Regions from separate parts of the Streptomyces sp. NPDC059169 genome, predicted to be linked through region 2. Evidence: riboswitches for the same ligand, from Rfam matches in the RefSeq annotation. Region 2 holds a riboswitch; each other region holds the start of a gene.

Region 1 (3,184 bases), on a different contig from region 2:
GAGGCGGGCCCGATCCAACTCGTCCAGCACCCGGCGGGCGTGCCCCACGAGGACCTCGCCGGCGGCGGTCAGCCGTGTCCCGCGGTGGTGGCGTACCAGCAGCGCGACTCCCGCCTCCCGCTCCAGTTTCGCCAGTTGCTGGGAGAGTGCCGGTGCCGTGTATCCGAGCCGGGCTGCCGCCCTGGTGATCGAACCGGCCTCGGCCACGGCCACCAGTGCCGCCAGCCGCGTCGGGTCGTACATGCCACCCCTTAAGCATCTCTTTAGCCAGATCCAGAAGATTCCCAATACACGCTATGGTCTCGTAGGGTCCAGTCTGGGACCCATGGACGCACAGCTCATCGCCTTCACCGGGGTTGCCGCAGGAATGGTCGCCATGCCGGGCGCCGACTTCACCGTCGTCGTCCGCAATGCACTCGCCTCCCGCTCGACGGGGGTCGCCTGTGCACTGGGCGTCGTCGGCGGACTCGTCGTGCACACCGCGCTGGCCGTCGCCGGGCTGGCCGCGCTCCTGCTCGCGGTGCCCGTGCTCTACCGCACGCTGCAGTTCGCAGGCGGGGCGTACGTGCTCTACCTCGGTGTCCGGGCACTGCGCAGTGCCCTCAGAGCCTCCCCCGGGCAGGAGGTGCCCGCGGACACGGCCGCCGCGACGGGCAGCACCACTGCGTTGCGCCAGGGCTTCCTCACCAATGTGCTCAACCCCAAGGCACCGGTGCTCTTCCTCAGCCTGCTGCCCCAGTTCGTCCCCCACGGCGCGGCCGTCCTTCCGCGCACGATGCTGCTGGCCGGGGTGGTCGTCGCCCTGGCGCTCGTCTGGTTCCCGGCCGTGGCCCTGCTCGTGGACCGGCTCGGGCGGTGGCTGCGTCGGCCGCGTGCCGCCCGCACCGTGGAGGGCGTCAGCGGCGGGGTGCTCACTGCCCTCGGCGCGACTCTGGTGGCTGCTCCCGTGCTGCGCTGATGCGCCGGCCCACCCACAGCGGGAGCAGGCCCCACAGGCCAGCGCACACCAGTAGTGTCGCGGTGGCCGCGACGACCCCTTCCGGCGTGCCGTGCACGACGTCGACGACCAACAGCACGGCGCTGCCGAGTGCCAGGGCGAGCACCGCCATGCCGATGGCGGCCAGCCGGGAGGAGACCATCACGATCTCCTTCTTCGCCCCGCGGCGGAACAGACCGCGGTGCAGAGCCGCGGGCGCGGTGAACAGTGCCGCTGCCAGCACGGCCAGCATGAGGGTGGTCACGTACGTACCGCGCTGGAACGAGTCGAGCGACGGGAACCGCGCCGTGAACGCGAGGGTGAGCAGGAAGGCGAACAGGATTTGGACGCCGGTCTGGAGGACCCGAAGCTCCTGCAGCAGTTCGGCGAAGTTGCGGTCGGCCCGCTCCGACTCGGTCTCGTCCCGCAGGGCGCTGACTCTCTCGTCGTCTGGCATACAGGACGAGTAGCCCGCGCCCCGCGGAACATGCGGGGTGATGAGCCGATCAGCTCACCGGGGGCTCCGGTGGAGCGGGGTCAGCGCACGCGCCCGTACCGCACCTTCTTCGACCAGATCTTGCTCAGCTTCACCACCGAGCCGGTCTTCGGAGAGTGCCAGATCCTCCCGCCGCCCGCGTAGATCCCGACGTGGTAGACGTTCCCGCCGGAGTGGAAGAAGACCAGGTCGCCACGCTGCCGTTGGGAGGCGGAGACGTGCCGCGTGCGGTTGTACTGCTGCTGCGCGGTGCGCGGCAGCCTTTTCCCGGCCTTCTTGTACGAGTAGAGGATCAACCCAGAACAGTCGAACCTGTGCGGTCCCGCTGCTCCGTAGCGGTAGGGGGATCCTTTCTTCGACGCGGCCACGCTGAGTGCCTTCGCCGCGTACGACGGTGCCGCCTCGGCTTCCGTCGCGCCGCCCGGCACGATCAGCGAACCGCCGACGGCCGCGAGCGTGAGCGCCGACACGGCGCTCGTCCGGGACAACAGGAGAGACGGGACATGTGTCTGCGCAGCCATGCGCAACCCTTCGTCAGCCGCCTGTGAAAGATGACCTGTCGGGTTCGGGCTGGCGAAGACGCCCGGCCGCGCACGCGGCTTCACCCCAAGGCCCGGCGCTGGTGCGCCAGGGCCGTACTGCCTGGGTCCTCCACTCCTGCCGAAGCCCTCATGTCGACCAGGCGTCCGGTGCGGCGGCAGGACTCGGCGTCCGCCCGGACCGCCCCGCCGCGGTGGCGGGGGCTTGTCGTCCCCACGGATCTTGGCGCACCGGCCCGCGGATTTCCGTGTGGAAACGATGTTTTGTGAGCCTCCTCTCCATGGGGCCGATCGGGTGGACAGGGCCGTTCGGCCCAACCGGAATCGGCGCACGACGAGCGCTGTACCTGCGGCGGAACGGGCCGGTACGTCGGATGGAGCAACGTGCCACGCAACTCGCCCGGTATCAGGGGCGCGATCGCGACCAGCCGGTTGGGCGACACCCACTCGTACGCGTCCTGACCTTCGTGGGCGTCGGGATTCAACTCGTGTCCCCGGGCGGGACGATGATCCGAGAAGCTCGCCGTTCCCCGTCCAACAACCTGAGTGCGCGCGTCAATGTGGGGGAGTGCATTTCGCTCTCGCCCCGTGCGTGCATGAGCGTCAGCGCGGCCCGCAGATCCGCGGCCCGTGTGACGAGGGCCTGCGCAGCACGGAGTGCCCCGTAGGTGTGGGTGCAGCGGGCCGGGTTGATCCGCCCCAGTTGGTCGACGACTTCGAGATAGCTGTCGATGAACTCCCCTTCGGCGCGCGTCAGTGCGGGGAGCGGTGGGATTTCCGGGGGAAGCACGGCTGGTTCACCGCGTACCGAGGGAAGTCAAGGACGCCGTGCGGTTCTTGATGACGTGGTCGATGATCCCGTACTCCCTGGCGCCGGCGGCGTCGAAGACGGTGTCCCGTTCGATGGCGGCTGCGGTGGCTTCGGCGCTCTGTCCCGTGTGGCGCACGAACATCGCGGCCAACTGCTCCCGCTGCCGCAGCAACTCCTGTGCCTGGAGCTCAAGATCGGTCGGCTGCCCCTGCACCGGTTCGGACAGCGAGGGCTGCTGGATGACGACCCTCGCACCGGGCAGGGCTGACCGCTTGCCGGGCGTGCCCGCTGCGAGCAGGACGGCGGCCGTGGACGCTGCCTGGCCCAGACAGGCGGTCGCCACGTCGCAGGTGACGATCTGC
Region 2 (3,184 bases):
TCTGGACCTGACCCGATCGCCGGACCACCCGTCCCGCCCCGACCGGACCACTCGTCCCGCCCCGACCACTCGTCCCGACCCGTGAGGCCGAGCCGACCTTGATCGGCCCGGCCGTCCGGCCCGCTCTCGTCGAGGAGGCGCCGGAGGGGAGGCCCGGGAGAGTGAAGAGTGGCCCCCCGGGAACCGATCTGACGATCAGGCCGGCCGGACGCTCCCGTAGATCGGCATGTAGTAGATGGACTCCTCGCGCACGGAGGTGCCGGGCTTCGGTGCGTGGATCATCTTGCCGTCGCCGATGTAGATGCCGACGTGGCTGATGTCGTTGTAGAAGAAGACGAGGTCGCCGGGGAGGAGCTGCTCCGTCGCGACCCGCTGCCCCACCTTCACCTGGTCCCAGGTGGTGCGGGGCAGATCGACGCCGGCGGCCCGCCATGCGGCCTGGGTGAGCCCGGAGCAGTCGTAGGAACTGGGCCCCGTCGCACCCCAGACGTACGGCTTGCCGATCTGCGCCCGGGCGAAGGACAGCACCTTTTCAGCCTTCGCGGCGTACGTACCGGTGGTGGCGTCCGTGCCCGTTGTGGCGCCCTGGCTCTGCTCCTGTTGCTGCTCCTGCTCCTGCTGCTGGCGCTGCTGCTCGGCTTCCGCCCTGGCCCTCGCCTCTGCCTTGCGGCGGGCTTCCTCCGCGCGTTCCTGCTCCAACTCGTCCAGCCGGGCTCGCTCCTCGGCCGTCAGCCGCGACAGCAGCTCCCGCGCTTCGGCGAGCTTCTTCTGGACGGTCTGCTTGCTGGTGCGCAGCGACTCCTGCGAGGCCGTCAGCGACTCCAGGCTCTTGGTGGCCCGCGCACGCTCCTTCGCCGCCGCGGCTTGCTCCGTCTCGAAGTCCGTGATCGCGCTGCGCTGCCGGTCGGTCATCCGGTCCATCAGTTGCGTCTGGTCGACGTAGTCCTGCGGACTGTCGGCGAAGAGCAACGCGGCGGTCGGGGTGACCCCACCGGTGCGGTACTGGGCGGCGGCGAACGTACCGAGGGCGCGCCGGGTCTCGTTGAGGGCGTCCGCGCGCTCGGCGGCGTCGTCCATGATCCGGTCCACCGCGCGGCGCTGCTTCGTGGTGGCTTCCTGCGCCCGGTTGTACTCCTGGGTGGCGGAGCCCGCCTGCCGGTAGAGGGCGTCGACCTTCTGCTGGACCTCTTCGAGGCTCGGCTTGGGTTCGGCGGTTGCGTTCTGGGTCGACAGTAGCGAGACACCCGCTATGGCGGCCGTCGTGAACCCGACTGTGGGGGCGTTCGTACGCGGTCGACTGCGCTCCTTGCGATGCGACGCCAAGGTCGGCATCTCCTTCCGTGGACCGCCTACCGGGTTAGCTGTCGGGTTCGGACGGATCGGAAGGCTGTCCTACGGGCCGAGCGAAATATGGCCCGATTCACCCCAGTTGCGTATGCATGTTGGGTCCCCGGTTCCGAACTCCCGTCAGGGAGGTCGAATTCGGCGCAGGCTGCCCGGTTGGCGTGGGTCGCCGATGGTGAACGGATCGCCTGGGCGAGCACGCTAGCCAAAGTGTGGTGCTGCTGTGAAGGTGGATGTTCGATTTGCCCGATACATTTCCGTGACCTCGGCGTGTTGTGGCCGAGACATGACGCTGGGTAGTCGGCCTGATGTGTGCGCTCCCTGCGTCCGGTGTGGGGAAGGCGGCGGCGGGTTGTCGGCGGGGCGGCCTAGACTCGTACTGCGATGAGCAGCCTCTTTGACGACAGCTTCCTGGCGGATCTCCAGCGCACCTCGGCGTCGGAGGAGTCCCCCCCGCCCGAGGACGACGAGCATGGTGAGCACCCCCACGAGGAGGTCCCGCACGACCTCTTCGAGGGGGCGTTCGACGCGCCTCCCAGCGGGGACGCCCACTACCGCAACGGTGCGCCGCGCCCGGTCGTGGACCCGGCCGCGCTGCTCGAGGGGCTGAACGAGCAGCAGCGCGCCGCCGTCGTGCACACCGGGTCACCCCTGCTCATCGTTGCCGGTGCCGGCTCCGGCAAGACCCGCGTGCTCACCCACCGGATCGCCCATCTGCTGGCGACCCGCCACGTGCATCCCGGTCAGATACTGGCCATCACGTTCACCAACAAGGCCGCCGGCGAGATGAAGGAGCGCGTCGAGCAGCTCGTCGGCCCGCGCGCCAACGCCATGTGGGTGTCCACGTTCCACAGCGCGTGCGTCCGTATCCTGCGCCGTGAGTCGAAGAAGCTCGGCTTCACCTCGTCGTTCTCGATCTACGATGCGGCCGACTCCAAGCGCCTGATGTCGCTGGTCTGCCGAGACCTGGACCTCGACCCGAAGAAGTTCCCGCCGAAGTCCTTCAGCGCCAAGGTCTCGAACCTGAAGAACGAGCTGGTCGACGAGGAGACGTTCGCCGACGGCGCGGCCGACGGATTCGAGAAGACGCTCGCCGAGGCGTACCGGATGTACCAGGCCCGGCTGCGCGAGGCCAACGCGCTGGACTTCGACGACATCATCATGACGACCGTCCATCTGCTCCAGGCGTTCCCCGACGTCGCCGAGCACTACCGCCGGCGCTTCCGCCACGTACTGGTCGACGAGTACCAGGACACCAACCACGCGCAGTACACGCTGGTGCGCGAGCTCGTTGGCACCGGGTACGAGGACCTCGAGCCCGCCGAGCTGTGCGTCGTCGGCGACGCCGACCAGTCGATCTACGCCTTCCGCGGCGCCACGATCCGCAACATCCTCCAGTTCGAGGAGGACTACCCGGACGCGACCACGATCCTGCTCGAGCAGAACTACCGCTCCACGCAGACGATCCTCTCCGCCGCCAACGCCGTCATCGAGCGCAACGAGAGCCGCCGCCCCAAGAACCTGTGGACGAACGCGGGCGCCGGAGCGCAGATCACCGGTTACGTCGCGGACACCGAGCACGACGAGGCGCAGTTCGTCGCCGACGAGATCGACCGGCTGACGGACGCGGGTGAGGCAAAGGCGGGCGACGTCGCCGTCTTCTACCGGACCAACGCACAGTCACGCGTCTTCGAAGAGATCTTCATCCGCGTCGGGCTGCCGTACAAGGTCGTCGGCGGAGTGCGCTTCTACGAGCGCAAGGAGGTCCGGGACGTCCTCGCCTACCTGCGGGTCCTCGCCAACCCCGAGGACAACGTCCCGCTGCGCCGCATCCTCAACG
Region 3 (3,184 bases), on a different contig from region 2:
AGCGCTTCCCTGATCCCGACGTGCTCGACCTCTCCCGTCGGGACAACCAGCACCTGGGCTACGGGCACGGCATCCACTACTGCCTCGGCGCGCCCCTCGCACGACTGGAGGGGCAGACGGCGTTGGCGACCCTACTGGCACGTATGCCCGACTTGCGGCTTGCGGTCGATCCTTCCGAATTGCGGTGGCGTGGGGGGCTCATCATGCGTGGATTGCGCACTCTGCCCGTTGAGTTCACCCCCGTCGACAGCTGACGCACCATCAAGATCGTGACTTTGACGTGATCTTTACTGCACCGACTTGTGACTGAACGGCGAATGCGGCTACGTTCACCCCCACTCGCGGCCCTCGTAGATCCGATCGAATCTGAGGGGCTGCGGGTTCTCTGTTGTCACACGGAAGGCGCACCGCATGCTCTCCGGGAACGGTCGACACCGCCGCCCCCGTCAGGCTCCCGCTCTCGTCGTCGCGGCAGGGGTGACCGGATCGGCCATCGCCATCCCGTTGCTGGGTGCGGGTGCGGCCTCCGCCGCCGACTCCGCCACCTGGGACCGTGTGGCCGACTGCGAGAGCGGCGGGGAGTGGAGCGCCGACTTCGGCAACGGCTACTACGGCGGCCTGCAGCTCACGCAGGAGACGTGGGAGGTCTACGGCGGTACGGCGTACGCCCCGCGTCCCGACCTCGCCAGCCGGGCGCAGCAGATCGCGGTCGCCGAGATGGTGCTCGCGGCGCAGGGGCCCTCGGCCTGGTCGAACTGTGCGGTGATCACCGGACTCGGGTCCTCCGCCTCCATGGCGGGGAGCGGTTCCGCCTCCGCCGCGCAGGGCGCTGCAGAGAGTCCGTCGTTCGGTGACGGTGCGGACGAGGCCCCGGAGACGGGTGCCGACGCCTCGTCGCCGTCCTCCGCCCCGTCCGGGTCGGGTGCCTCGGCCGAGTCGTCACAGAAGCCGGCGAGCCCTTCCTCCGCACCATCCGCCGCGGGAGGTTCCGCGAGCGACTCCGACGGGGTGTCGGACGCGGACGACGAGGGCGGCCCCGGTGTGGACTCCGGTGCGGGGGCTGCCGCCGAGGGTGGTGCCGGCAAGCATCGAGGTACTCCCGCCGAGGAAGACGAGGCGGTCAATTCGGGCAATGAGCGAGATTCCGGTCGTCATGCCTCACGGGATGACGTACCGACACGGGACGCCGTCACGACCGAAGGTGAGTACACCGTCCGTCCCGGTGACAGCCTCTCGAACATTGCGGACGCGCACCACGTGCCCGGCGGCTGGTCGGCCCTGTACAGCGCCAACGAAGAGGTCGTCGGGGCTGACCCCGATCTCATCCTGCCTGGCCAGAGTCTCGATCTGGCCACGGGCGACGACCAGTTGGCGAAGTAGTTCGCGGGGTTATGTCCGTTCTGTGCAAGTGAGACAAGAGTCTCTTCCGGTCAACTGGCGCCTCTAAGCAGTCAAGTCCGGCCAACAGCCCTCTCACCTGCGAAAACGGACATCTCACTCCGTCAGATATGGGTGATTTCTCCCCGATGTTCTTCTTTGAACATCGGGGAGAGCTGTGTCTACGGTCTGAACCGCTCGCCACTGCGGGCCCCGACGACCGCACGCCGAATCCTGCCGGCGGCCGCCGGGAACAGTCGTCGCGCAAGCGCCGTAGGCAGGAGCGGGGGACCCAAGGTAAGTGCCGGGCCCGGCCGTTGACGGGAGTCCAGGGGGCTCCGCCGTCGGAGGTCGGGGACGGCTCGGGGTGAAGCCGCGCGTCCGGGGACGCGAGGCCGGGCAGCTCCCACGCCCGAACCCGACAGCTCACCTCGCAGGCGTCGGTGAGGAGAAGTTCCATGCTGCTTTCCGGCAAGGGCACGCACCGCCGCCCGTCCGCCATCCACCGGACCACCGCCCGAATCGCCGCGATGGCCGGTGTCACCGGTGCCGCCATCGCCGCGCCGCTCGTGGTGGCCGGCACCGCCAGCGCCGCCACCGCCTCCGAGTGGGACGCCGTCGCCCAGTGCGAGTCCGGCGGCAACTGGTCGATCAACACCGGCAACGGTTTCTACGGGGGCCTGCAGTTCTCCGCCTCCACCTGGGCCGCGTACGGCGGTACGGCCTACGCCCCGACCGCCGACAAGGCGTCGAAGGCGCAGCAGATCGCGGTCGCCGAGAAGGTGCTGGCCGGGCAGGGCAAGGGGGCCTGGCCGAACTGCGGCGTGGGCCTGTCCAGCGCCCCGTACGCGGCCGCCGCCCCGGCCCCGAAGCGTGCCGAGGCCCCCACGACCCGCTCCGTGCGTCCCGCCGCCCCGGTGAAGGCGGCCAAGCCCGCCGCCCCGACCAAGGTCGTGAAGAAGGGCGACGGTGAGTACGAGGTCAAGGCCGGCGACACCCTGAGCAAGATCGCTAAGGCGGAGAAGGTCGAGGGCGGCTGGAAGAAGCTCTTCGACCTGAACAAGAACATCCTGGACGACGCGAACATCATCTTCCCGGGCCAGCTGCTGCACCTGAGCTGACCCGCGCCGACCGAGCCGGGCCGCCCGGCCCCGGCCCGGTCCCCCGATCGCCCCGGCCCGGCGTGTTTTCCCCCGTACACGCCGGGCCGGGGCTTCTTCCTGTTCCGTCCGCTTTTTCGTCCCAGGGGGCGGGCACCGGCTGGCTGACGCGGCCGGTCCGGATAGGCTCATGTCGCAAGGCCCAAGCGACCCTGCGCTGACGCCGCCCCGCTGGCGTCACCATCAGCGACACATCCCAGAAGGAGATGCTCGTGCCGTCCATCGACGTCGTCGTAGCCCGGGAAATCCTGGACTCCCGAGGCAACCCCACGGTCGAGGTCGAGGTTGGCCTCGACGACGGCAGCACCGGCCGTGCTGCCGTTCCGTCCGGTGCGTCCACCGGCGCGTTCGAAGCCCTCGAGCTCCGCGACGGTGACCAGAACCGCTACCAGGGCAAGGGTGTCGAGAAGGCCGTCCTCGCCGTCATCGAGCAGATCGGCCCGGAGCTCGTCGGGTACGACGCCACCGAGCAGCGCCTGATCGACCAGGCGATGTTCGACCTGGACGCGACCCCGGACAAGTCCTCCCTCGGCGCCAACGCGATCCTCGGCGTCTCCCTGGCCGTCGCGCACGCCGCCTCCGAGGCCTCCGACCTCCCGCTCTTCCGCTACTTGGGCGGCCCGAACGCGCACCTCCTGCCCGTTCCG
Region 4 (3,184 bases), on a different contig from region 2:
AGCGGTGCTCACGACGACGAAGAGGGGGCGGACCAGTGACCGACGCTGCCGCGACCATGGAATTCCACCCGCAGCCGCAGCCCGGAGACGCCAGGCCGTGGGCCTTCCCCGCGCCCGAGCGCGGCGCGCTCGACAACGGGCTGACCGTGCTGCGGTGCCATCGACCCGGCCAGCAGGTCGTGGCCGTCGAGGTCTTCCTCGACGCCCCGCTCGACGCCGAGCCCGAGGGCCTGGACGGTGTCGCCACGATCATGGCCAGGGCACTGTCCGAGGGCACCGACAAGCACACGGCGGAGGAGTTCGCCGCGGAGCTCGAGCGCTGCGGAGCAACGCTCGACTCGCACGCCGACCACCCGGGCGTCCGGGTCTCCCTCGAGGTGCCCGTCTCCCGGCTGCCCAAGGCCATGGGTCTGCTCGCCGAGGCGCTGCGCGCGCCGCTGTTCGCCGACAGCGAGGTCGACCGTCTCGTCCGTAACCGGTTGGACGAGATCCCCCACGAGACCGCCAACCCGGGCAGGCGCGCCGCGAAGGAGCTGTCCAAGCAGCTCTTCCCCGCCTCCTCGCGGATGTCACGGCCCCGCCAGGGCAGCGAGGAGACGGTGGCGCGCATCGACGCCGCCGCTGTACGGGCCTTCTACGAGGCCCACGTGCGCCCCGCCGCGGCCACCGCCGTGATCGTCGGCGACCTCCTCGGAACCGACGTGGACGCCCTCCTCGCCGACACGCTCGGCAACTGGTCGGGTGATGTGGTGGAGAGCCGGCCCATGCCGCCGATCACCGCCGATGACACGGGCCGCGTCGTCATCGTGGACCGTCCCGGTGCGGTCCAGACGCAGCTGCTCATCGGCCGCATCGGCCCGGACCGCCACGACCGGGTCTGGGCGGCGCAGGTCCTCGGTGCGTACTGCCTGGGTGGCACGCTCACCTCCCGGCTGGACCGCGTCCTGCGCGAGGAGAAGGGGTACACCTACGGCGTGCGGGCCTTCAGCCAGGTGCTGCGCTCTGCCGCCCCCTCCTCGCCCGGAGGGGCCACGGGCGCCGCGATGCTCGCCATCAGCGGTTCGGTCGACACCCCGCACACGGGGCCGGCCTTGGAGGACCTCTGGAAGGTGCTGCGCACCCTCGCCGCCGAGGGGCTGACGGACGCGGAGCGCGACGTCGCCGTGCAGAACCTGGTGGGTGTGGCCCCATTGAAGTACGAGACGGCCGCCTCGGTCGCGGGCACGCTCGCCGACCAGGTCGAGCAGGGCCTTCCCGACGACTTCCAGGCGCAGTTGTACGCGCGCCTGGTGGAGACCGGTACGGTCGAGGCCACGGCTGCGGCCGTCAACGCCTTCCCGGTCGACCGTCTCGTCACGATCCTCGTCGGCGACGCCTCGGAGATCGAGGAGCCGGTGAAGGCCCTCGGAATCGGCGAAGTGACCGTAGTCTCCGGCTGATTGACTGCCGGACGCGTCCGGCGCTGCCCGGGAGGCCTCGTTGGCCGCGTGTCAACGAGGCCTTTCCGTATGTCCGCTTTGTTGGTTTGCCTGCCCGTCTGATCTGTGGCGTGCACTACAAAGGGGCGTGTCTGTTTGGTGATCGGATGAAGATCGGCCTAGCGTCGAGTGCGCTGTCCGCCGGTCGTACCGCCGCACCCGCGGCATCGGGCAGTCATCGCCGAGTCCCCGTCGGGCGCGAGCCTGGGGAGCCGGGGACCCACATGTCCCCTGGGGTGAATCGGACGCCTTCGCATCCGCGCGGAGGGGCCCGTAGGAGACCTTCCTGCTCCGAACCCGTCAGCTAACCCGGTAGGCGAGAAGGAAGGAAAGGATCAGCCACTTCATGGCGTTCACCCGTGCCACCGGGAAGCATCGTGGTCCGAGCCGCCTTTCGCGCAAGCGCGCGGGCATCACGGGAGCGGCGGCCATCGCCACCACCGGCGTGATCGGAACCCTCGCCTCCCCGGCGTTCGCCGCCGACACGGAAGCCTCCTCGCCCGAGGACACCGGGCTCAACGCGATCGTCACCGATGACTCGCTGGCCCGTCAGGTCGGCGCGCAGGCCGATGCGCAGCAGGAGGAGGCCTCGATGGCCGCCGCCCAGACGCTCGCCGAGGCCGAGGCGAAGCGCAAGGCGGAGATCCGCGTCAAGGCGGCCCGCGAGGCCCACGAGCGCGCCGCGCGCGAGGCCGAGCGCAAGCGCCTGATGTCCTACACCACGCCGGTCGCCGGCTCGTACGTGAGCACGGGCTACCACTCCGGCGGTGCGATCTGGTCTTCCGGCAGCCACACAGGCGTCGATTTCCACGCCTCCTCCGGCACTCCGGTCGTCTCCGTCGGCATGGGCGAGGTCGTGGAGGCCGGCTGGGGCGGTGCCTACGGCAACAACGTCGTGATCAAGATGCACGACGGTACGTACACGCAGTATGGCCACCTCTCCTCGATCGGTGTCTCCGTCGGGCAGAAGGTCACTCCGGGCCAGCAGATCGGCCTGTCCGGCTCGACCGGCAACACGACCGGCCCGCACCTGCACTTCGAGGCGCGCACGGGTGCCGACTACGGCTCGGACATCGACCCGATCGCCTACCTGCGCTCGCACGGCGTCAACGTCTGATCCGTCCTCAGCTCCTCCTCCGCACCCTCCTTCCTCACGAAGGCCCCGGCCCGGGACGACCGAGCCGGGGCCTTCGTCGTACTCCGGCCAAAAAATATCCATGGATTACGGGTGGCCATCGGAAATTCGGACCTCTTGGAATAGAGTCACCGAACAGGCGTCGCTCGACTGGGTTTCGCGCGGATTAAAGGCGGAGGTTCGGTATGCGCATTCCAGCGCGCTCGGTATGCACGGCGATTCGCGAGGACATCGTTTCCGGTGTCTTCGAGCGTGGGAGCCGCCTCACCGAGGAGCAGCTGGCGCGCCGGTACGGCGTCTCGCGCGTGCCCGTGCGCGAGGCGCTGCGCACCCTGGAGTCGGAGGGTTTCGTGGTCACGCGGCGGCACGCGGGGGCCTGTGTCGCGGAGCCCACCGAGCAGGAGGCGGCAGATCTGTTGGAGGTCAGGATGCTGCTGGAGCCGCTGGGGGCGGCGCGGGCCGCCCAGCGGCGCACGGATGCGCATCTCAGGGTGCTGCGGGGCCTGGTCAGGCTCGGTCAGGAGCGGGCGCGTCGGGGTCAGGGCGATGATCTGCGCGCGCTCGGTGCCTG

The links. A riboswitch is a leader RNA that binds a small molecule or an ion and turns the genes downstream of it on or off. The one in region 2 is predicted to bind cyclic di-AMP.
Region 1: it holds a riboswitch for cyclic di-AMP, as region 2 does, so the genes downstream of both, ACFXOM_RS23635 (C40 family peptidase) here and ACFXOM_RS02515 (NlpC/P60 family protein) in region 2, are expected to answer to the same signal.
Region 3: it holds a riboswitch for cyclic di-AMP, as region 2 does, so the genes downstream of both, ACFXOM_RS29185 (transglycosylase family protein) here and ACFXOM_RS02515 (NlpC/P60 family protein) in region 2, are expected to answer to the same signal.
Region 4: it holds a riboswitch for cyclic di-AMP, as region 2 does, so the genes downstream of both, ACFXOM_RS22720 (M23 family metallopeptidase) here and ACFXOM_RS02515 (NlpC/P60 family protein) in region 2, are expected to answer to the same signal.

The regions. Positions count from the first base shown of each region.
Region 1 is NZ_JBHZCF010000013.1:92,919-96,102, forward strand. It holds gene ACFXOM_RS23620 (LysR family transcriptional regulator) at 1-243, opposite strand, end outside; gene ACFXOM_RS23625 (LysE family translocator) at 326-958, shown strand; gene ACFXOM_RS23630 (DUF6328 family protein) at 912-1,433, opposite strand; gene ACFXOM_RS23635 (C40 family peptidase) at 1,514-1,993, opposite strand; cyclic di-AMP (ydaO/yuaA leader) riboswitch at 1,997-2,167, opposite strand; gene ACFXOM_RS23640 (hypothetical protein) at 2,493-2,801, opposite strand; gene ACFXOM_RS23645 (ATP-dependent Clp protease proteolytic subunit) at 2,809-3,184, opposite strand, start outside.
Region 2 is NZ_JBHZCF010000001.1:566,557-569,740, reverse strand. It holds gene ACFXOM_RS02520 (hypothetical protein) at 1-11, shown strand, start outside; gene ACFXOM_RS02515 (NlpC/P60 family protein) at 196-1,332, opposite strand; cyclic di-AMP (ydaO/yuaA leader) riboswitch at 1,331-1,498, opposite strand; gene pcrA (DNA helicase PcrA) at 1,729-3,184, shown strand, end outside.
Region 3 is NZ_JBHZCF010000019.1:55,521-58,704, forward strand. It holds gene ACFXOM_RS29175 (cytochrome P450) at 1-254, shown strand, start outside; gene ACFXOM_RS29180 (transglycosylase family protein) at 412-1,380, shown strand; cyclic di-AMP (ydaO/yuaA leader) riboswitch at 1,637-1,832, shown strand; gene ACFXOM_RS29185 (transglycosylase family protein) at 1,836-2,498, shown strand; gene eno (phosphopyruvate hydratase) at 2,750-3,184, shown strand, end outside.
Region 4 is NZ_JBHZCF010000012.1:151,051-154,234, reverse strand. It holds gene ACFXOM_RS22730 (M16 family metallopeptidase) at 1-39, shown strand, start outside; gene ACFXOM_RS22725 (M16 family metallopeptidase) at 57-1,439, shown strand; cyclic di-AMP (ydaO/yuaA leader) riboswitch at 1,648-1,811, shown strand; gene ACFXOM_RS22720 (M23 family metallopeptidase) at 1,825-2,595, shown strand; gene ACFXOM_RS22715 (GntR family transcriptional regulator) at 2,799-3,184, shown strand, end outside.